2 regions of the Rhizobium sp. 01T437 genome follow, and region 2 is predicted to be linked to the other one. Evidence: riboswitches for the same ligand, from Rfam matches in the RefSeq annotation. Region 2 holds a riboswitch; the other holds the start of a gene.

Region 1 (11,725 bases), on a different contig from region 2:
GCTTGGGGCGAAGCGGCGCGAGATCGTTGGTGTCCGAGAGGGAGGCGCCCTGTTGGAACCTATTGTGGTCGATGACCAGCGTCAGGTTGTCCAGGCGGAACTGGTATCCTGCCATGATGGCTTCCCAGTTGGAGCCTTCCTGCATCTCGCCGTCACCGGTGATGACATAGGTGTGGTATTTAGCGCCCGAGAGTTTCGCCGCCTTTGCCATGCCGACAGCGACCGGCAGCCCGTGTCCCAGAGGCCCCGTATTGGTTTCGACACCCGGCACCTTGTTGCAGTTCGGGTGGCCGTTCAGCCGGGAATGCGGCTTCAGGAAAGTCGCGATTTCCTCTTCCGGAATGAAGCCCCGCTTGGCGAGCGTCACATAGAGCGCGCAGGCCGTATGGCCCTTCGACAGCACGAACCTGTCGCGATCGGGATGTTTGGGCTGATCAGGCCAGATGCGCAGCACACGGAAGTAAAGCGCGGTGAGGAGATCGATCACCGACATCTCGCCACCAATATGGCCGGCGCCTGCCTCGTATACGGCCTGGAGGTCGCGCAGACGTATCTGGCGAGCAACACGTTCAAGTTCGGAAGGCTCCATCGTTTCCTCTTGTGCATAAATATTCATGTAGTTATATTTTTGCATACAAGCGGCCTTAGTCAAGCCCCTTATTGGTCATTGTGCTTCGCCCTTCAGCCGAAAAGCTGGTTGACAGCATCTAAGCAAGTTGTTAATGAATTTTCCAGCAGACATGAATAAATATTCTTACTTGAAGAAATATTGCCCGCCGGCCTTAATCCCAGGGAGGAACGATGGTGGCGATCGACGTGAATGAACAGAGCCGTCCGTCCGGTACGTGGGTAAGCAAGCTCACGGGGGCAACCGGCCCGCTCATCGGGCTGCTTTTGCTCTGCCTGTTCCTGACCTTCAGCACTGATGCATTTCTCTCCGTCCGCAATGGTCTGAACATTCTCGACCAGATCACCGTGCTCGGGATCATGGCAGTGGGCATGACCTTCGTGATCCTGATCGGCGGCATCGACCTTTCAGTCGGTTCGGTCCTGGCTCTCGCGATGATGGTGATGGGCTGGACGGCGAATGTCGCCGGCCTGCCGCTCGGCATCGGCATCGTAGTGGCGCTCATTGCCTCGATGATCAGCGGCCTGATCGTCGGCATCATGGTCACCTGGTTCAGGGTGCCTGCCTTCATCGCGACACTGGCGATGATGTCGGCTGCGCGCGGCGTGGCGAACATGATCACCGACGGCCAGCAGATCGTCGGCTTCCCCGACTGGTTCATGATGCTGGCCATTGACCGCCATTTCGGCATTCTGACTGCAACCGTCTTCCTGATGTTGGCTGTCGTCGCCGCTGCTTGGGTTTTCCTGCACTTCCGCGCAGAAGGCCGCATGCTCTATGCGGTCGGCGGCAATCCCGAAGTTGCTCGTCTTGCCGGCATCAACGTCCAGCTTGTGACTATTCTTGTTTATGTGGCGAGTGCCGTCCTTGCAGGTCTTGCCGGTATCGTTCTTGCTGCCCGTCTGGACTCGGTTCAGCCGTCCAGCGGTTTTGGCTACGAGCTGGACACGATCGCGGCCGTCGTCATCGGCGGAACCTCTCTGTCGGGAGGCGCAGGCGGTATTGGCGGCACGCTGATCGGCGTCCTGATCATCGGCGTGCTGCGTAATGGCCTCAACCTTCTCAACGTCTCGCCCTTCCTGCAGCAGGTCATCATCGGCGTCGTCATCGTGCTTGCTGTCGGCGCGGAAACGATCCGGAAGCGACGGGCCGTCTGATCACTCGGCCCGCAGACGATGCGGGCCTGAAGAAATTCCTCTCCGAGAGGTTTGGAGCGGATCTATCGCCCGAGGGGGAGGATACCCGAGGGTTCACTAACAACGGAGGAACTGACATGAAATTTGCGCGCACTCTGCTCGCGTCTGCCGCCCTGCTTGGCCTCAGCCTCGGATCCGTCCAGGCGGCCGAAGTCAAGAAGCTCGGCCTTGCCGTCGCCAATTTGCAGGCAAACTTCTTCAACCAGATCAAGCAGTCCGTCGAAGCTGAAGCCAAGAAGCGTGGCATCGAGGTCCTCACCGTCGACGCCAAGGGCGATGGCCCGACCCAGGTCAACCAGATCCAGGACCTGCTGACCCAGGATATCGACGCACTGATCTACATCCCGGCAGGCGCTGCTGCAGCCAGTGTGCCAGTCAAGCTCGCAAAGCAGGCCGGCATTCCGGTCGTCAACGTCGACCGCAATGCTGAAGGCGCTCCGGGCGATACCTTTCTGGCGACCGATTCCGTCGCCTCCGCCAAGGCGGTTTGTGACTACATCCTCAAGGAAGCCGGCGGCAAGGGCAAGATGGTCATCATCCATGGCCAGAAGGGCACCACGCCTGAACTGGACCGCACCAAGGGGTGCCAGGAATCCCTGAAGGCCTATCCGGACGTGAGCGTCGTCGCCGAGCAATATTCCAACATGTGGAGCCAGGACGAGGGCTTCCAGATCATGCAGAACATGCTCCAGTCGAATTCGGATGTCTCGATCGTCTTTGCCCAGGCAGATGGACTGGCGCTCGGTGCGGCCCAGGCGATCAAGGTCGCTAATCCATCGCAAAAGATCGTGGTCGGCGGTTTTGATGGCGACACCGCTGCACTCGAGGCCCTCAGCAAGGGTGTGTTCGACGTGACCGCAACACAGCAGACGCAGAAGATGGGCCGGGATGCGGTGGAGAACGCGGTCAAGCTCGCTGCCAAGGAAAAGGTGCCGCCGGTCCAGCTGATGGATGCCACGCTGACGACCAAGGAAAACGTGGCAGGCTTCATCGCCAACCATCCGTAATCAGTCGAAATCTCGAGGAGGTGTACTGTGACCGAGCCGGTTCTTTCCCTGAGGGGCATATCCAAGCGCTACGGACCGCTCCAGGTTCTGAAAAATGTGGATCTGGACGTCTATCCCGGCGAGGTGGTGGCACTTCTCGGCGAAAACGGCGCCGGCAAGTCGACGCTGTCGAGCATCATTGCCGGATCACGCACACCGTCCGAGGGCACGATGACATGGCTGGGGCAGCCTTATGCCCCAGCCGCTCCACGCGAGGCGATCGACAAGGGCGTCGTGCTGATCCATCAGGAACTGCAGCTTCTGCCGCATCTTTCCATCGCTGAAAATGTCTTCATCGGACGATGGCCGATGAAGAACGGCGTGGTCGACCGCACCCAGATGGTCCGCCGCGCCCAGGAACAGCTCGCACGGCTGAACCTGCACATTCCCGCGACCCGAAAGGTCGCTGGTCTTTCGACCGCTAACCAGCAGCTGATCGAGATTGCCAAGGCGCTGGCGCTCAATGCAAAACTCCTGATCCTCGACGAGCCGACCGCAGCCCTTGGCGGGGCGGAGACGGAAGCCCTGTTCGAGCAGGTGCGCAAGCTCCGCGCCGAGGGCGTGGGCATCATCTACATCTCCCACCGCATGGAAGAGATCAAAAAGATCACCGATCGCATCGTCGTGCTTCGCGACGGAGAGCGCGTCCATGAATTTGCCGACAGTTCGACGCCGGTGCGCACGATCGTCGAAAGCATGGTCGGCCGCTCGCTCGATCGCATGTTTCCGACCCTTCCCGAGCCGACCAGCCGCCCCGTGCTCGAAGTGTACGGCCTGACGTCGCCGGATGATTCCTTCCGGGATGTAAGTTTCGAGGTTCACGCGGGCGAGATCCTCGGCATTGCCGGCCTCGTCGGTGCCGGCCGCACCGAGCTCGTGCGGGCGATTTCCGGTGCCGATCCAATCAGCGCCGGCTCGATCCGGCTGGAAGGCGAGGCGTTGAAGCTGCGCAGCCCTGCGGATGCGATCGCCAAGGGCATCGTTATGGTTCCGGAAGATCGCAAGGATCAAGGGCTCGTCGTTGCACACAAGATCAGCGAAAACATCATCTACGCCAATCTCGACAAGCTTGGCGGGCGCTGGCTCACCTCGAGCGTGAAGCGCGTTTTCGCCGAAAAGGCGGTGGCGAAATTCGGCGTCAAGGGGCGTGCGGAGCAGTTTGCCTCCGACCTCTCGGGTGGCAACCAGCAGAAGGTCGTCATCGCCAAATGGCTGATGCGCGATCCGAAGGTCGTGGTGCTGGACGAGCCGACGCGCGGCATCGATGTCGGAGCCCGCGCCGGCATCTACGATATCATCGTCAACCTGGCCAAGCAGGGTGTCGCGGTCATCGTCGTAAGCTCCGACCTCGAGGAGGTTCTCGGCGTATCGAACCGCATTCTCGTGCTGGCTCAGGGCAAGCAGGCAGGCATTTTGAAGCGTGACGAGGCGAACGACGTCTCGGTCATGGAACTGGCGACAATCTAGGCAAAGACAGAAAGGAAGAGCGGTGTCCGACATCTCTCTGAACGCACCGAAACTATTTGATCTCAGCGGCCAGGTCGCCATCGTGACCGGCGCCGGCAGCGGCATCGGGCAAAGGATCGCCATCGGTCTTGCCCAGTGCGGCGCTGACGTGGCGCTTCTCGACCGCCGCAGCGACGATGGTCTTGCCAATACCGCCAGCCATATCCGGACTGTCGGTCGCCGCTCGATCGAGATCGCCGCCGATGTGACCAGCAAGTCGTCCCTGGCGGATGCCGTCGCTCGCACCGAAGCCGATCTCGGCGCCCTGTCGCTTGCCGTCAATGCGGCCGGCATCGCCAACGCCAATCCCGCCGAGGAAATGGAAGAGGACCAGTATCAGACGCTGATGGACATCAACCTGAAGGGCGTCTTCCTTTCCTGCCAGGCCGAAGCGCGCGCCATGCTGAAGAACGGCCGCGGCTCCATCGTCAACATCGCCTCCATGTCCGGCGTCATCGTCAACCGCGGTCTTAGTCAGGCCCATTACAACGCCTCCAAGGCGGGCGTGATCCATATGTCGAAGTCGCTGGCGATGGAATGGGTCGGGCGCGGCATCCGCGTCAACACGATTTCGCCGGGCTATACCGCAACGCCGATGAATACCCGGCCGGAGATGGTGCATCAGACCAAGCTCTTCGAGGAACAGACGCCGATGCAGCGCATGGCTGGTGTCGACGAGATGGTCGGTCCGGCCGTCTTCCTCTTGTCGAATGCCGCAAGCTTCGTGACGGGCGTCGATCTGCTCGTCGACGGCGGCTTCTGCTGCTGGTGATGACATGCGTAAACTGATCGCAGGCAATTGGAAAATGAACGGTCTCGTCTCCTCCCAAGCTGAGATCGAGGCGCTGAAGGGGCTAACGGGCGGTGCGACGTGCGATATCGTCGTCTGCCCGCCCTTCACGCTGATCGACCGCGCCGTGGAGCGGGTCAAGGATACGGATCTCGCCATCGGCGCGCAGGATTGCCACGCGCAGTCGTCGGGTGCCCACACGGGCGAAATTTCCGCCGAAATGCTTGCAGATCTCGGTGCGCGCTATGTCATCCTCGGACATTCCGAACGCCGTGTCCTGAACGGCGAGGACGATGAGATTGTGCTGGGGAAGGCGCTTGCCGCGCATCGGGCAGGCTTGATTTCGATCGTCTGCGTCGGTGAGACACGCCATGAGCGCGACGAAGGCCGGGCAATCGAAGTGGTCGGCGAACAACTGCGGGGATCTGTCCCCGAGGGTGCTACCAGCCGAAATCTTGTCGTCGCCTATGAACCCGTCTGGGCAATCGGAACCGGACTGGTGCCGACCCACGAACAGATCGAGGAGGTCCATGCGGCGATCCGGCAGATGCTCGAAGAGCGGCTGGGCAGCGATGGCCATTCGGTCAAGATCCTCTATGGCGGCTCGGTCAAGGCATCCAATGCAGAGGCGATATTCGGGCTTCGCAATGTGGACGGAGCGCTGGTCGGCGGCGCTTCGCTGAAGGCGTCGGAATTCGCTGGGATTATTTCGGCGGCCGTTTGAACTCCGAGTGCGGAGACAAGTGTCGCCGGTGCAGATCGGCGCGCTCACGCCGGCACCGTTGAAAGGAAGAGAGAATGCAACGTTTTGAAAACAAGACCGTCGTCATTACCGGTGCAAGCCGCGGTATCGGTGCTGCGATCGCCAAACGCTTTGCGCGCGAAGGCGCCAATCTCGTCGTTTCGGCCAATGAAGACAGCGTGCATGGCGTGGCCGAACAGATCAAGGCCGATGGCGGCAAGGCTATTTCCTTCGTTGGCGACGTCACTGACAAGGCAAGCGTCAAGGCCCTTTACGACGCAGCCGAGCAGGCATTCGGCGCAGTCGATGTCTCCATCCAGAATGCCGGCGTCATCACCATCGCCCGCATCGAGGATATGACCGAGGGCGAGTGGGACAAGGTCATGGCCGTCAACACCAAAGGCGTGTTCCTCTGCGCCCAGGAAGCGATCGCCCGCATGCGCAAGCACGGCCGCGGCGGCCGTATCATTAACACGGCCTCCGGCCAGGCGCGCGACGGCTTCATCTATACGCCGCACTATGCCGCCTCGAAGATGGGTGTCGTCGGCATCACCCAGAGCCTCGCCAAGGAAGTCGCGACCGACGGCATCACCGTCAACGCCTTCTGCCCGGGCATCATCGAGACTGACATGTGGGCCTATAACGACCAGGCATGGGGCAAGCTGCTCGGCAATTACGGCCCCGGCGAACTGATGAAGGAATGGGTCGAAGGCATCCCGATGAAGCGCGCCGGTTCCGGCGAAGACGTCGCCGGCCTGGTCACCTTCCTTGCCAGCGACGATGCAGCCTACATTACCGGCCAGACCATCAATGTCGATGGCGGCCTCATCATGTCCTAGCTCTGTTCGGCAATAGGAAACGGTGCTTTCACCCCTGCGAGGCAATTCCCGCGACGAGATCTGTACCCAACCTCTTGCAGAACAAGGCCTTCATCATCTATCTAAGTAATGTTCTCAGGGCGGGGTGCAATTCCCCACCGGCGGTATCGAGGCAACTCGGAGCCCGCGAGCGCCTTCGTGGAAGCGAAGGGTCAGCAGATCCGGTGAGATGCCGGAGCCGACGGTCACAGTCCGGATGGAAGAGAGCAACGCAGAGGACACCGCTCGGCACGCGGTGTTTCATATGCTTGTTCGCCCAAGGGAAAATGGTGGCTTTTGACAGGCCATGTATGCCGCACGCTGCGGCTAACCCTTGAAAGGCAGAGAAGATGGCAATTTCCAAAATCGAAGATGCGATCGCCGCGATTGCGCGTGGTGAGATCGTGGTCGTCGTCGACGATCGTGATCGTGAAAACGAGGGCGACCTCGTCATCGCGTCCGAGGCGATCACCCCGCAGGCGATCGCCTTCATGATGAATTATGCCCGCGGCCTCATCTGTGTGGCCATGGAAGGCGAGCGGCTCGACGAACTGCAGATCCCGCAGATGGTCCCCAACAATACCGAACTTTTGAAGACCGCTTTCACCGTATCGGTTGACTATATTCCTGAAACGACGACCGGAATTTCGGCCGCTGACCGCGCCGCGACGGTTCGTGCGCTCATTGCCGAGAATTCCCGCCCCGAGGATTTTGCGCGGCCCGGCCATATCTTCCCGCTGCGGGCGCATCCGAACGGCGTGCTTTCTCGTCCCGGCCATACCGAGGCGGCTGTCGACCTCGCAAGGCTTGCAGGCCTGTCGCCGTCGGGTGTCATCTGCGAAGTGGCCAATGATGATGGCACGATGGCGCGCCTGCCCGAGCTTGAGCGGTTTGCCGAACGGCACGGCCTCCATCTGATCACAATCGAGGATCTCATTGCCTATCGGGGCGTGAGCGCGCCTGTTAAGGCCGCCTAGTAAGCGCGCCTTGGCCTGGCGTAGAAGAGCCACGGCGAACCAAGATCCGCGTGGGTGCCGCTTGTCTAGTCCGCAACGAGGCACCCGTGCTCTGGCACGGATAAGCAGCGTGAGCTGTTAGCTCGACGAAGGCCCGATCACGCGGGCCTTCGATATTTCACGATACCTTTAGACGACGAGTGCTAGCGCCGGCCCCTGATCGTCCGTCTTGCGTTCCTGGCCGGCCATGCCTTCCAGGCTCTCGGAGGCCAGCAGATTGAACTCCCGACGTTCTTTCTCCGATACGATCGCGAGGTCGATGACCTTCTGCAGGTTGGCGGCATGGCGGAAGGTGGGATCGTCCTGCTTTCCGGTCCTGACCGCTTCGGCAAAGCGCTGGTAGTTGGTTACCACTGCCGGCACCTCGATGTCCCGCCAGGTGGCGCTTTCAATATCGTCACCGAAGCAGCCGCGAAGATCCGAGCCGTCAGGACGATGGGTGACTTCGAGACTGCCTTTTTCGCCATAGATGCGCAGCTTCAGCTCGTTCAGATGACCGGTTGCCCAGCGTGTCGCATGGATGACGCCAAGCGCGCCGTTGGCGAAATCGACCGACATGGTGAAGCTGTCATTGGCATCGAGCATATATTCGCCGATCTGGCCGCCCGGCGCCTTGTTGAAGGTCTTGAGACGCGCAAAGACATGGTCGATATCGGTCGCAGCGCCATAGGCGGCAAAATCGAGAATATGAATGCCGACATCGCCGAGCACGCCGTTCGAACCGTGACCGGTGGAAAGACGCCACAGCCAGCGCGATTCCGTGCGCCAGTCGCCCCAGGCGCGAGACACCAGCCAGCTCTGCAGATAGGAGGCCTCGACATGGCGGATGGTGCCAAGTTCGCCTGCCAACACCATCTCGCGGGCGCGCTGCAGCGGTGCGACGTTGCGATAGGTGAGGTTCACCATGTTGATCACGCCGGCGGCCTCAGCTGCTTCCGTCATTTCGAGGGCGTGCGCATAGTTTTCCGCCAAGGGTTTTTCGCAGAAGACGTGCTTGCCGGCAGCGATCAAAGCCAGGCTGGTTGCGTGGTGGACACGGTCGGGCGTGACGTTTGTGGCCGCATCGAACCCACCCCAGACAATCGCCTCTTCGAGCGTGCTGAAGCGTTTTTCGATGTTGAAATGATCGGCGAATTCATCGAGCCGAGTCCGATCCGTGTCGACGGCACCGACCACTTCGACGCCATCGATGGCGAGGAAGTTGGCAACCTGGTTTTTGGCCATCATGCCCGTACCTAGAACGAGTAGACGCATTTGCTCGTCTCCTCAGCGGTAACCGGCTTCGCCGGCCTGGTGCAGTCTCGGGCCGCGCTCGACGATCGGCTCCAGTGCCTTCTCTACCGGCACATTGGGAGCATCGGTGATGCTCTTCAGGTCGCCCTGCGGGTTATAGGCCCACTTCACGCCGTTGATCAGCACCTTCTGCACGTTTGCATCGTGATAGGTCGGGTAGGTTTCGTGGCCGGGGCGGAAATAGAAGATATTGCCCGCACCACGGCGCCAGGTGAGGCCAGACCGGAAAACTTCGCCGCCCTGGAACCAGGAGATGAACACCGTTTCCAGCGGCTCCGGCACGGAAAACTGCTCGCCGTACATTTCTTCGTTTTCCAACTCGAAATGCTCACTGATGCCGGCGGCGATCGGATGGCGCTGATTGATCGTCCACAGGCGCTCGCGCTCACCCGCCTCGCGCCATTTGAGCGCACAGGGCGTGCCCATCAGCCGCTTGAAGATCTTCGAGAAATGGCCGGAATGCAGCACGAGCAGGCCCATGCCTTCCCACACCCGCTTGGCGACGCGCTCGACGACGACATCGGAGACCGCGCCATGGTCCTTGTGGCCCCACCAGGTCAGAACGTCGGTCTCGGCAAGCCGGGCTTCGCTGAGGCCGTGTTCGGGTTCCTGCAGCGTTGCCGTGGTCGCGGAAATAGCCGGATCGGTGTTCAACGCCTTGGCGATCGTGGTGTGCATGCCGTCCGGATAGATCTCCCGAACAATGGCATTGGTATTTTCGTGGATGTTCTCACCCCAGACGATGGTGCGAATAGACAAGTTTCTGCTCCTTCACAGCAAGTGGCGGACCGGAACCGATGGGAAGCGGTCGGATCCTGTTTGTTTGATTGGTGGTCAGGCTGCGCCCTTGAAAGGGACCTTTTCGAGGGCGCGTCCGGATTGGTCGAAACGGTGAATGCGATCCTTGACCGGCGACACGCCCAGTTGCTGGCCGGGCTGGTGGCTCGATACGCCGGTTTCTCGAACGGTGAGCGGTTCGGCTGAGCCGATGTCGAGATAGACGAAGCTGTCCGAGCCGAGGATTTCTGAGTGGATGACAGTGCCCGTCCAGGCAGGGTCCTGATCTCTAAACTCCATATGTTCGGCTCGCACCCCGATCGTGTGGGCATTATAGGGAGCCGCGAACGGTCCGGAGAGGAAGTTCATTTTCGGCGAGCCGATGAAGCCGGCGACGAAGATTGAGTTCGGGGTTTCGTAGAGTTCGATCGGAGTTCCGACCTGTTCGACGACGCCATCGCGAAGAACGCAGATGCGATCGGCAAGCGTCATGGCCTCGACCTGATCGTGAGTGACATAGATCATCGTCGTGTCATGCATGCCGCGGTGAAGCTTGGCGATCTCCAGCCTTGTGGCGACGCGCAACGCAGCATCAAGGTTCGACAATGGTTCGTCGAACAGGAAGACCTTCGGGTCGCGAACGATGGCGCGGCCAATGGCCACGCGCTGGCGTTGGCCGCCCGAAAGCTGGCGCGGCAGGCGCTCCAGATAGGGTGAGAGCTGCAGCATGCCGGCTGCCTGTTCGACGCGCGCCTTGCATTCTTCCCTGGTTCGGCCGGAGAGCTTCATGCCGAAGGCCATGTTTTCGTAGACCGTCATATGCGGATAGAGCGCGTAGGACTGGAAGACCATGGCGATTCCGCGCTTCGACGGGGAAAGACGATTGACTGGCTGACCATCGAAGGAAAGCGTGCCTGACGTTATGTCCTCCAGTCCCGAGATCAGTCGCAGCAAGGTGGACTTGCCGCAACCGGACGGGCCGACGAAGACCATGAATTCACCCTTGCGGATGTCCATGCTAACGCCCTTGATGACTTCGAATGCGCCGAAGCTCTTGCGGATATTGTCTAATCTAATTTGTGCCATATCTCGCTTTCCTCAGCCTTTGACGCCGCCGGCGGTCAGCCCGGAAATGATCCGGCGTTGAAAAATAAGAACAAGGATGACGACGGGCACGGTAACGATGACCGATGCCGCCATGATATTGCCCCAGGGGATTTCGAACTGACTGCCGCCCGAAAGGAGAGCGATCGCTACCGGCACCGTCCGTTGCGCATCCGACGAGGTGAAAGTCAGGGCGAACAGAAATTCATTCCAGGCCGTGATGAAGGCGAGCAGGCCGGTGGTGACCAGGGCCGGCCACATCAGCGGCATAAACACCTGCGTGATGATGACCCAGGGGGAGGCGCCATCGACGATGGCCGCTTCCTCGATCTCGATCGGCAGATCCCGCATGAAGGTCGTCAGCACCCACACCGTGAAAGGCAGGGTGAAGATCATATAGGAGAAGATCAGCGCGAAGGGAGTGTTGAAGATGCCGATCCAGCGAACGAGTTCGAATAGCCCTGCGAGCACAGCGATCTGTGGGAACATCGAGACCGAGAGGATGGTCAGCATCAAGAGTGCCCGGCCCCGGAAATGCACGCGGGCAAGCGCGTAGGATGCGGTCACGGCGAGCAGCAAAGAGGCGGCGACCACGAGGCAGGCAATGAGCAGCGAATTGCCGAGGCTGCGGATGAAGCTACCGGTCGTCAACACGCCGGTATAGTTTTCCAGCGAGATCGAGGTCGGCCAGTAGGTGACCTCGAAGAGCGCGGTGCCGGCTTTGAAGCTTGTTAGTATCGCGTAATAGAACGGGAAGACCGCGATGATGA
Region 2 (11,725 bases):
CCATGCCCGCGCATTTTGGCCGGCATTGCGTGCTTCCGGTTCTGATCGAGCTTGCAAAGCGATATCCGAACCTCCAACTCGATCTGTCGCTCAGCGATCCCATTACCGATCTCGCCGATGACGGTTACGATCTCGCGATCCGGACCGGCGAACTAGCAGACAGGTCAGGCATTATCGCGCGACGCGTCGCGCGCCAGCGCATGGTGGTCTGCGCCTCAGCGGGCTATCTCGATGCGCATGGTAGACCTGAGCAGATCGAAGATATCGGCAGGCACAATGCGATCATCTACGCACGCTCTGCCCGCTTCAGCCCATGGCTCTTCCCGCATGGCGACCAGCCTCCGGTGGAAGTTCGGCCAAACAGCCGATTGCGGCTCGACGATCTCGATGCGATTGCAGATGCAGCAACGGCCGGCATGGGGCTTGCCTGGCTGCCCTACTGGCTCATCCGCGACCGCGTACAGGCTGGAGCGCTGGAAGTGCTTGCCGGGTCAGCCGGAGTTTCTTTATGACTGCCATGCGCTCTGGCTGCAGACACCGCACCTGCCGCTCAGGATCCGTCTTGCCGTCGACGCATTGGCGGCCGCTCTGCCCAAATTCATGGTCTAGGTCCGTCGGGTCGTCAGAGTGATCGAGCCAAAGAAAAAGGCCAGGCAAAGCCCGGCCTTTCCATTTCGCGGGAATGCGAACTCAGTTCGTTGCGGTCAGGTTGACCGGGAAGAACAGGGTTTCGCCCGAGGAGTCGCTCACACCGTCATTGTCGGTCACGGCATAGGCCTTGCCTGATGCGTCGAAGGCGAAACCTTCCAGCTTGTCGAGAACATAGCCATTGGTGGCCGACTTCAGGTCGCCGATGAAATCATGGGCTTCCGTCTTCTTGACGACCGGCAGTTCGGCCCCGAGCTTGCCGGGCTTCAGGTCGGAGATTGCGACCTTGTAGAGCTTCTTCAGCTTGGCCGCATCGCCGACGAGGTTGTCGCGCTCGATGATATAGACGCTGTCGCCCTGTGCGGTGATTTCGGAGAGACCGACCCAGCCGCTCTCGGTCTTGTCGAGCGGGTAGCGGACGCCACCCCATTCCTTCTTCTTCGGGTTGTAGGAGAGGAGCTTCACAAAGCCCTTCTCGTCATCGTTCCACTCGCGCTGAACGGCCATCCAGAGCGTTGCGTCGTCGCCGGTGCCGATAATCGTGACACCTTCGAAGCCGTAGCGGATTTCGTTGGTGAGCAGTTCCTTCGGCAGGGCGATCTCGGTCTTGATGTCGCCCTTGGCAGTGACGTTGTAGAGCGCATGCGGAACCAGGCGCTCGGTATAGCCTTCCGAAGCCAGCCAGAAGGAGCCGTCGGCAGCAACAGCGATGCCTTCAATGTCGAGCTTCTGGGCCGGAGCGCCGTCACGCTTGACGACCAGCGCGTCGGTGATGACGGCCGGCTTCTTGGTGGCGTCGATCGTGTAGATCGTCGGCTGCGAACCGAGGACGCTGTCGCTGACGGCGTAGAGCATGCCCGGCTTGCCAGGAACGGCAGCGAGGCCCGAAAGAGCTGCAAAGCCGATCGGATTGCCGTCCTTCTCGGCGGAGACAATGTGCGGATAGGCCTTCTCACCTTCGCCGCGCTCGTAGATCATCACGTGCGAACGCGCACCGCCGTCTTTGCCGAGGTCGAGTTCGTTGGCGGTCGCAAGCAGGTTACGCTGCGGAATGGCGATCGCGCCTTCCGGAGAAATACCCGACGGCAGGATCTGCAGCAGTTCCGGATCGGCGCCCGTGTCCTTGTAGACGCCGACGACGGAAGCGCGCTCGGCGAGCAGGAAGAACAGGTTGTCAGCGCCGAACTTGGCCGCTTCGAGACCTTCCGGCTCGACGCCCTTCGACGAGGAGCGGCTTTCCGGATAGTGGCCGAGAGCGGCGACAGCACGCTCGAAGGAGCTGCCGGATTCGAAGAGAACCTTGCCGGTCTTGTCGAAGATGGTGAAGCCGCGCGAGCCACCTTCATAATCGCCTTCGTTGGCGACGACGAGACGGTTGTCGTCCAGCCACTTCACAGCGTCGGGCTCGCGATGGACGCCCTTCTTCTCGCCGGTGAATTTCAGGGCGCCGTCACGCTTGGTGTCGATGCCGGTGAGATCAACGGTGCCGGCAGAGAAGTGCGTCTTCACTGTGCCGGTCGTGCCGTCGAGGATGATGATCTCGTTGCTTTCCTGCAGGGTCAGGGCGATTTCGTTCTGGCTGTTGAAGGCAACGAATTCCGGCTCCGGATCCTCCGGGGCAACGCCAGCGAGGCCGGTCAGGGCGACGTGCTTGATCGTGCCGCAATCGACGGTACCGTCGGTCTTGACCTGGAAGACGACGAGGTCGCCTGCCGGCATCTGCGGGATCTTGCCGTCGTTGACCTCTTCGTCGCGCTCGTTTTCGATCGCGATGGTGCCGAGCGTCCTGTCCTTGTTGAGGGCAATCGAATCAGGCTGGCCGCCGAGATCGCAGGTGGCATCGATCTTCTTACCGGCGATATCGACGATCGCCAGACGGCCGGACGGCTTCTGCTTGCTTTCGCCAGTGTTGACGGCGACGAGCGCCTTGCCGGCTGCAGTCGTGACCGAGGTCGGTTCACCGTCCATCATCAGCGCGCCGCCGGCCTTGGGTGCCTTGGCATCGGTGATGTCGATGAAGCCTATCGCGCCGAGCGGGCTGTCGCTGTAGATCAGCGTGTTGCCATCCTGCGAAGCGGTGATGATCTCGGCCGAAGTGGCCGAAAGCTTGTCCTTGTCAGCCGGCAGGTTGGTCGCGACCGGGAAAGAGGCGATGCGGTTGAAAACCGGCTCAGCCGCTGCCGGGAAGGCAACGGATGCAAAAAGCACGGCAGCGAGCGCTGCCTTGCGCGAAGACAATGTCATTGAAAATCCCCCAATGTCGAAAAAATCGAACAGAGGTTTTTTGCGGGACTGCCATGACAGACACATGACAGCCTGCGACATTTTGTACGGTTTGCGTCAGGCCGCCTGCCGTTCGCGACGCATCTCGTTGCGCATGATGAACAGCGACGCGGCGAGGATAAGCGCAGCGCCGAGCCACAGATAACCAGCCGGCGCATAGCCGAAGAAAAGCCAGCCGGCGAGCACGTTCAGCGGCAGTTTCAGGTCGTCGAAGGGCTGCACATAGGCTGCGTCGGCGCTGGCATAGGCGAGCGTCAGCAGATATTGCGCCACGACCGTCAGGAGGCCTGCCAGAAGGAAGAGAGCAAGTGCGGCGCCTGTCGGCACCACAAAGCCCGCCGCGAGCGCCAGGCCGCCATTGATCGGCGTCAGCAGCACCAGCAGCCACACGGTGATCGTCTCCGGCTTCTCAATGCCGGTCAGGCTCTTGGTGACGAGCGAAGAGGCGCCCCAAAGCAGGGGGCCGAGATAACAGGCAGAAGTGCTGCCCAGGTGAAGCTGTCCGACCATGGCTGGAGGATGATCATGGCGCCGATAAAGCCGACACCTGTCGCCATCCAGCGAGCGGGGCCAACACGTTCACCGAGGAAAAGGCGTGCGCCGAGAATGATGAAGAAGGGCGAGGTCATGACGAGCGCGATCGCCTGCCAGATCGGCACGGAGGCGAGGCCGGAGACCCACGCCTCGACGCCGAGCGCGGCAAAGACGACACGCACGATATGCCGCCACGGATAATCCGTGCGCATGGCGGAAAGGCCGACCTTGCGCAGGAAGGGCAAGGAGAAAAGGAAGGCGAAGCCATATTGCCAGAAGGCTGCGGAAGCCGCCGGGAAGGCAAGCGTCATCGTGAGCCACTGGGTGACGACATTGAGGAGCGAGAAGACGACGCCTCCAAGCACCATGAAGGCCGCACCGGCAAAGGCGCGGGAATGCGAGATTGCAAGGGAATTCTGATTCATGTCTTCCATCCGGAATAGGGACCAAACATAAATCAGGACGCATGAGGCTATAGAACGCAGGCGCCGACAGATCCCTGCCCGCGCGCGGCCATGCTCATTCTCTTTCATCCGGACTTTAACCGTCGGCTCCGGAATCACACCGGATCTGCTGACCCTTCCCAAACCAAGGCTTGAGAAGGCGCTCGCGGGCTCAGGCCGTAGCCCTTACCGCCGGTGGGGACTTTCACCCCGCCCTGAGAACATCGCCGTCGTAAGGCAAAGCGCTGCATGCCGCAAGCGGCGAAAACAAAAAGGGGTCCGGCGATGCCGAACCCCCTCGAAATCCTGCGCGGCCGTTCTCGTTTACGGCCGGCGGACAATCTCGTATCAGCCGTTGACGGCGTCCTTCAGGCCCTTGCCGGGCGTGAACTTCGGCACGTTGCGTGCCGGAATGTCAACTTCGGCGCCGGTCGACGGGTTGCGACCCTTCGTGGCAGCACGATGAGAAACCGTGAAGCTGCCGAAGCCAGCGAGACGAATGTCGCCCTTGTTCTTCAGCTCGGCCTGCACAACATCAAAAACTGCGTCTACGGCAGATGCTGCGTCAGACTTCGTCAGTCCAGCCTTTTCGGCTACTGCGGACACGAGTTCATTCTTGTTCATGTTTCCACCCCTTTCTAAATGGTTTGAAACAACTCAATCTGTAAGCTAGGCGCAGAAATCGCTTTCATCAGGCCCGCCGAGAACCCAAAAACCCTGCAAATCAAGGAAAAGCAAGCGTCTACATGACGTTTTCACAAAAAAGGCCGGCGTTTCCGCCGGCCTTTTTCGCTATTTGCAACAATTGGGCATAAATGTGGCCGCCAAAGCTCAATGAGCAATGGCTGCACCTGCATCATCGAGCCCTTCGACCGTCGCGATGACGGGCGTTTCGACCGTGCCATCCCACTCGATCGGCTCGGGGCGACGAAGCAGCGCGTGCTTGATCACTTCGCCCATACGCGAGACCGGAATGATCTCCATGTTGTTCTTCACGTTGTCCGGAATCTCTGCCAGATCCTTGGCATTCTCTTCCGGAATCAGCACCTTCTTGATGCCGCCGCGCAATGCGGCCAGCAGCTTTTCCTTCAGGCCGCCGATCGGCAGGACACGGCCGCGCAGGGTGATTTCACCCGTCATTGCCACATCCTTGTTGACCGGAATACCGGTCATGATCGAGACGATCGCGGTTGCCATCGCGACACCGGCAGACGGACCATCCTTCGGCGTTGCGCCTTCCGGCACGTGCACGTGGATGTCGCTCTTGTCGAAGAGCGGCGGCTGGATGCCGAAATCGACGGCGCGCGAGCGGACGTAAGACGCCGCTGCCGAGATCGATTCCTTCATGACTTCCTTCAGGTTGCCGGTGACGGTCATGCGGCCCTTGCCGGGCATCATGACGCCTTCGATCGTCAGCAGCTCGCCGCCGACCTCCGTCCAGGCAAGACCCGTGACCACGCCGACCTGGTCCTCGCGCTCGGCTTCGCCGTGGCGGAAGCGCGGAACGCCAAGATAATCGTCAATGTTCGCTGCCGTAACGTGAACTGACTTCGTCTTGCCCTTGATGATCTCTGTGACCGCCTTGCGGGCGAGCTTCATCAATTCGCGTTCGAAGTTACGGACACCAGCTTCGCGGGTGTACTGCTGGCTGATCGCCATCAGCGCATCGTCGCTGACCGAGAATTCGCTCGGCTGCAGCGCATGTTCCTTGATGGCCTTCGGCAGCAGGTGCCGCTTGGCGATCTCGCGCTTTTCGTCTTCGGTGTAGCCGGCGATACGGATGATTTCCATGCGGTCCATCAGCGGAGCCGGGATGTTCAGCGTATTCGCCGTCGTGATGAACATCACGTCCGACAGGTCGTATTCGACTTCCAGGTAGTGGTCCATGAAGGTCGAGTTCTGAGCCGGATCGAGTACCTCGAGCAAAGCCGAAGACGGATCGCCGCGATAATCCTGGCCGAGCTTGTCGATCTCATCGAGCAGGAACAGCGGGTTGGACTTCTTCGCCTTCTTCATCGACTGGATGACCTTGCCGGGCATCGAACCGATATAGGTGCGGCGGTGGCCGCGGATTTCGGCTTCGTCACGGACGCCGCCGAGAGCCATGCGGACATATTCGCGGCCGGTTGCCTTGGCGATCGACTGGGCGAGCGAGGTCTTGCCGACGCCCGGAGGGCCGACGAGGCACAGGATGGGGCCCTTGATCTTGGTGGCACGAGCCTGGACCGCCAGATACTCGACGATGCGCTCCTTGACCTTTTCGAGACCGAAGTGATCGGCTTCGAGGATCTTCTCGGCATTGTTGAGATCGGCCTTGATCTTCGACTTCTTGCCCCAGGGAATACCGAGCAGCCAGTCCAGATAGTTGCGCACGACGGTGGCTTCCGCCGACATCGGGCTCATCTGGCGCAGCTTCTTCAGTTCCGCATCGGCCTTTTCACGGGCTTCCTTGGACAGCTTGGTTTTGGCGATGCGCTCTTCCAGTTCGCTCATCTCGTCGCGGCCTTCCTCGCCGTCGCCGAGTTCCTTTTGGATCGCCTTCATCTGCTCATTCAGGTAGTATTCGCGCTGGGTCTTCTCCATCTGGCGCTTGACGCGCGAGCGGATGCGCTTTTCGACCTGCAGGACCGAGATCTCGCCTTCCATGAAGCCGAGCGCCTTTTCGAGGCGAGCCTTGACGCTGGTGGTTTCCAGCATCTCCTGCTTCTCGGTGATCTTGATCGACAGGTGCGAGGCGACCGTATCGGCGAGCTTGGAATAGTCGTCGATCTGGCTGGCCGCACCGACTACCTCGGGCGAGATCTTCTTGTTGAGCTTCACGTAGCTCTCGAATTCCGACACGACGGAACGCGACAAAGCTTCCAGTTCGACCGGATCGTCATGCGGCTCTTCGAGCACATGGCCGAGGGCTTCGTAGAAATCCTCGCGGCTCGTGTAGGTATCGATCTCGGCGCGCGCACGGCCTTCGACCAGAACCTTTACGGTACCGTCAGGCAGCTTCAGGAGCTGCAGCACGTTTGCGACCGTACCGACGCGATGGATCGCAGACGGGTCCGGATCATCATCGCTGGCGTTGATCTGGGTGACCAGCATGATCTGCTTGTCGGAACCCATGACCTCTTCGAGCGCGCGGATCGACTTTTCCCGTCCGACGAACAGCGGGACGATCATATGGGGGAATACCACGATGTCGCGCAGGGGGAGAACAGGATAGGCGGTGCTGGTGCTCGCTACAGACGTTTTCTTCGTCATTTTTATTCCTTTCCATCGTCCCGTTACCGGGCTCTTTGGCGCGGCCGCTTGGGACCGGCCGACACTCTCACTTGTTGTTACAAGTGGAGGTTCTGACTACGCTTTTCAAGCCACGTTAACGCCCGCGTTCCACGGTTGTGACAGCTTTATTACATGGAACGCCAACACAATGAAGCGCCTATCTGGAGCGACGCTTACCATTTCCGAACCGCCTAAAATAACAACGCCAGCAACACGCTACGGAATCACAGCATCATTGCCAAGGGTCATCCTTTGCGCAATATCGGCGACGGCTGTTTTCAACCTTGCCCGCAACTATTATCAGCGCCCGGCACCTGTTTTCAAATAGAAAGGGGCCCGCACAAGGCAAGCCCCTTAAAATAACGGTTCTCAGCTCAAGCTTCAGGCCGAAACGTTTGCCTTCTCGTCCTGACGGTCGGCGTAGATATACAGCGGACGAGCCGAGCCGCGTGCGACCTCTTCGGAGATGACGACTTCACGAACGCCTTCCAGCGCCGGCAGTTCGAACATCGTGTCGAGCAGGATCTTTTCCATGATCGAACGCAGGCCGCGAGCACCGGTCTTGCGGATGATCGCCTTGCGGGCGATTTCGCGCAGCGCGTCCTCGTGGAAGGACAGCTCCACGTCTTCCATCTCGAACAGGCGCTGATACTGCTTGATCAGCGCGTTTTTCGGCTCGGACAGGATCTGGATCAGCGCATCCTCATCGAGGTCTTCCAGCGTCGCCAGAACCGGCAGACGGCCGATGAATTCCGGAATGAGGCCGAACTTGACCAGATCTTCCGGCTCCAGTTCGCGCAGCACTTCGCCGACGCGGCGGTCGTCCGGTGCCTTGACACTCGCGCCGAAGCCGATCGAGGTCTTCTCGCCGCGGGCAGAGATGATTTTGTCGAGGCCTGCGAAGGCGCCGCCGCAGATGAACAGGATGTTCGTCGTGTCGACCTGCAGGAATTCCTGCTGCGGATGCTTGCGGCCGCCCTGCGGCGGGACAGAGGCAACCGTGCCTTCCATGATCTTCAGAAGCGCCTGCTGCACGCCCTCGCCCGACACGTCTCGGGTGATGGACGGGTTGTCGGACTTGCGGGAGATCTTGTCGACTTCGTCGATGTAGACGATGCCGCGCTGGGCGCGCTCGACATTGTAATCCGCAGCCTGCAAAAGCTTCAGGATGATGTTTTCGACGTCTTCACCGACATAGCCGGCTTCCGTCAGCGTGGTCGCGTCGGCCATCGTGAAGGGAACGTCGATGATGCGGGCGAGCGTCTGGGCAAGATAGGTCTTGCCGCAGCCGGTCGGGCCGACCAGCATGATGTTCGACTTCGCCAATTCGACATCGCCGTTCTTGGAGGCGTGCGCGAGACGCTTGTAGTGGTTGTGAACGGCGACCGACAGGATCTTCTTCGCCTGACGCTGGCCGATGACATATTCGTCGAGGACCTTGATGATGTCCTGGGGCGTCGGGACGCCGTCACGGGACTTGACCATCGAGGACTTGTTCTCCTCGCGGATGATGTCCATGCACAACTCGACGCATTCATCGCAGATGAACACGGTCGGTCCGGCAATAAGCTTCCGGACTTCATGCTGGCTCTTTCCGCAGAAAGAACAATAGAGGGTGTTCTTACTGTCGCCGCCGTTGCTGCCGCTGACCTTGCTCATATCACTTTCCTTCCAGCACGCCGCATTTCGAACGCGAAATCGCGGTCCACTCAATCAGCTCCCTGGCAGCACTCCCTACCCGGAGTTCCTGCCGACAAGGGCTTCAGGGGGTACGAACCGGGCCCAATCAATCATGTCCGGGTACCGGCGGCAACGAATTCCCCTTCGAATGCCGAATGCTATGTCACAAAAATTCAACATAGCATTAATAGTTACTATTAGCGTCTCCGCCGCCAGATGAAACCCCTTGTTCAATCACAAATGGGATAGAACTGTGGCGGCGAAAACACCATCCCTATTAATTACTAGGCCTGATCGCCTTCCATTTCGATGCGCGAGGTCAGAACCTTGTCGATAACGCCCCAGGTCTGGGCCTCGTCCGCATCCATGAAATGGTCGCGATCAAGGGTCTTTTCGACTTCCTCATAGGTACGGCCCGTGTGCTTCACATAGACCTCGTTGAGGCGGCGCTTCATCTTCAGGATGTCGCGGGCGTGACGCTCGATGTCCGATGCCTGGCCCTGGAAACCGCCCGAAGGCTGGTGGACCATGATGCGGGAGTTCGGCGTGGCGAAGCGCATGTCCTTGTGGCCGGCCGCCAGAAGCAGCGAGCCCATGGAAGCGGCCTGACCGATGCAAAGCGTCGAAACGGCCGGCTTGATAAACTGCATCGTATCGTAGATCGCCATGCCGGCGGTAACGACGCCGCCCGGAGAATTGATGTAGAGCGCGATTTCCTTCTTCGGGTTTTCGGCCTCGAGGAAGAGAAGCTGGGCGCAGACGAGTGTCGCCATATGGTCCTCGACAGGGCCCGTCAGGAAGATGATGCGTTCCTTGAGCAGGCGGGAATAGATGTCGTAGGAGCGTTCACCGCGATTGGTCTGTTCCACAACCATCGGCACGAGTGCCATAGCGGTATCGACTGGGTTTCTCATGTGCGTCCTTTTAACGTCTTTCCGGCGAAAGCCGGGAATCAAAGAAAAATGCCTTGTCCCTACATAGAGTGTCCCAGCCCCCCTCTTCAAGACACGCATAAGGATAACGTTAAGAAGCGGGCGCGACATATGGCTTTGACATTTCCCTATCCCGTTTCTCCCAAACGCCTGTTAACGGCGAGGCCAGACCTTTGGCTCTCACAGTTTTTCTCTGCGACAGGATGAAGGAAGGCTTACTACATTCGACTGATCTCATGGACATTTACCTCGCGGAAAGCTTACCGGCAGATATCGACGAAATTGCCGACCGCAGACTTGCGCCATTAATCAAACGGCGAGCTTCTTCGGCAAGGATGCGACCAATTCTCAAGGGGTTGCCGCCGTGTTCAATGTCACTACAGGTCTGTCCATCTGGTGTTCCGAGGCCCTTACTCTGGCTCTGGTTCTGTTCGTGGCCTGGCGCCACAACCAGAAGAGCGGCGCCTACCTTTATTGGGGGCTCGGCTTCCTGTTCAGCGGCATCGGCTTTGCGCTGATTGCAGCCCGCGGCGAAATCCCCGACCTGCTTTCCATCGAGATCGGCAATGCCGTCGCCCTGCTCGGACAGAGTGCCTGGGTCGCCGGCTTCCTGGCGCTCGACCGCAAGAAGATGGAATGGTGGGCGCTGCTGCCGCCGGCAATCTGGCTTGCGGGCGTCTTCCTGCCGTGGATCAACGAGGATTATTCCAACCGGGTCATTCTCTACAATCTCTCCTCGGCGACCGGCGCCACCGCGCTTGCCATGGCGGTCGCCGCCGGCGACATCCGTCGTGAGCGCACACGCATCATGCTGATGGCGATCTTCGTGCTGCAGGCCTTCCTCTGCTTCGGCGTGGCGCTGACAATGGCGCTTATTCTGCCTTCGGATGGGGAAGCGACGAATTTCAGCGGCGTGGCCGCCATGGCCAGCGCCTTCCTGCTCACCATCGCCTTCGCGCTCACCTGCCGCCTCATCATGGAACGATCGGAACGCCACCTGCGCCTCCTGACGTTGACGGATGCGCTGACCGGCGTGCTGAACCGCCGCGGCCTGCTCGGCTATTTCGACAAGATCCAGGAAAAGGCGCATGACGAGCAGCAGCAGGTCGGTGTCATCCTCTTTGACCTCGACCATTTCAAGCGCGTCAACGACCGCTTCGGCCATCAGTCGGGCGATGCCGTCCTCACCGCCTTCGCCCGCCTTGCCCGCCAGTATATCCCGAACAATATCTTCGGCCGCATGGGCGGCGAGGAATTCGCGGCCTTCGTGACCGTCCGCGACCAGACGGAAGCGGAAGCGCTGGCGGAATCGATCCGCGCCGAATTCTGCCGCCTGCCCGTCAGCACGGGCGAGGCACTGATCCCCGCCACCGTCAGCGTCGGCATCGCGCTCTCCTCGGCGATCGAAGCCAATATCGACCGGCTGGTGTCGGCCGCCGACCGGGCGCTCTATTCGGCAAAGGCTGCCGGCCGCAACTGCACGGTCGTTTTCGGCGAGGAAGAAGCGGCGGCACCCGCGCCTGGCGAGCCGAACTCCCATGCCGGCGAACTCGTGCCGACCGTCGACGATCAGGTGGAAGCACTGCGCCGCATGGGTGTACTTTCCCGCGCCGGATAGAGCACCTCCGTTTTTCTTCGAACCACGAAAATGCTCTATCCTTTTGTTTTTACGCAATTCCGGACGCAAAACCGCTGCACACTTTTGCTGGAATTGCTGTAAACCGCCATCTTTTCGAGGCTTGGCAAATCCGCTAAGCCTCTGCTCATGATGATACCGCCCTTCCTCAAGATCGATCCAGCCACCCGCCATGTGTCGCTCGACGGCAGCGACCCGGCCTTCTATGGCAACCCGAACGCAGTCTATGCCGCGCTCCATGCCCATTGTACCACCTTCTATTGGGAACAGCAGAAGCAGTGGTTCGTCACCAACTA

The links. A riboswitch is a leader RNA that binds a small molecule or an ion and turns the genes downstream of it on or off. The one in region 2 is predicted to bind FMN.
Region 1: another riboswitch for FMN. It lies ahead of ribB (3,4-dihydroxy-2-butanone-4-phosphate synthase); the one in region 2 lies ahead of AC1DM5_RS18115 (DMT family transporter).

What each region holds. Positions count from the first base shown of each region.
Region 1 covers NZ_JBFTPM010000003.1:430,813-442,537, reverse strand. Annotated here, with positions in the region: gene AC1DM5_RS08360 (transketolase) at 1-589, opposite strand, end outside; gene AC1DM5_RS08355 (ABC transporter permease) at 802-1,785, shown strand; gene AC1DM5_RS08350 (substrate-binding domain-containing protein) at 1,902-2,831, shown strand; gene AC1DM5_RS08345 (sugar ABC transporter ATP-binding protein) at 2,859-4,337, shown strand; gene AC1DM5_RS08340 (SDR family oxidoreductase) at 4,360-5,148, shown strand; gene tpiA (triose-phosphate isomerase) at 5,153-5,890, shown strand; gene AC1DM5_RS08330 (glucose 1-dehydrogenase) at 5,965-6,747, shown strand; FMN riboswitch at 6,854-6,998, shown strand; gene ribB (3,4-dihydroxy-2-butanone-4-phosphate synthase) at 7,116-7,742, shown strand; gene AC1DM5_RS08320 (Gfo/Idh/MocA family protein) at 7,911-9,035, opposite strand; gene AC1DM5_RS08315 (ThuA domain-containing protein) at 9,048-9,833, opposite strand; gene AC1DM5_RS08310 (ABC transporter ATP-binding protein) at 9,909-10,937, opposite strand; gene AC1DM5_RS08305 (carbohydrate ABC transporter permease) at 10,950-11,725, opposite strand, start outside.
Region 2 covers NZ_JBFTPM010000008.1:73,703-85,427, forward strand. Annotated here, with positions in the region: partial or broken gene AC1DM5_RS18105 (LysR family transcriptional regulator) at 1-609, shown strand, start outside; gene AC1DM5_RS18110 (esterase-like activity of phytase family protein) at 691-2,892, opposite strand; partial or broken gene AC1DM5_RS18115 (DMT family transporter) at 2,989-3,899, opposite strand; FMN riboswitch at 3,983-4,135, opposite strand; gene hupB (DNA-binding protein HupB) at 4,257-4,532, opposite strand; gene lon (endopeptidase La) at 4,740-7,160, opposite strand; gene clpX (ATP-dependent Clp protease ATP-binding subunit ClpX) at 7,563-8,840, opposite strand; gene clpP (ATP-dependent Clp endopeptidase proteolytic subunit ClpP) at 9,146-9,775, opposite strand; gene AC1DM5_RS18140 (GGDEF domain-containing protein) at 10,158-11,411, shown strand; gene AC1DM5_RS18145 (cytochrome P450) at 11,559-11,725, shown strand, end outside.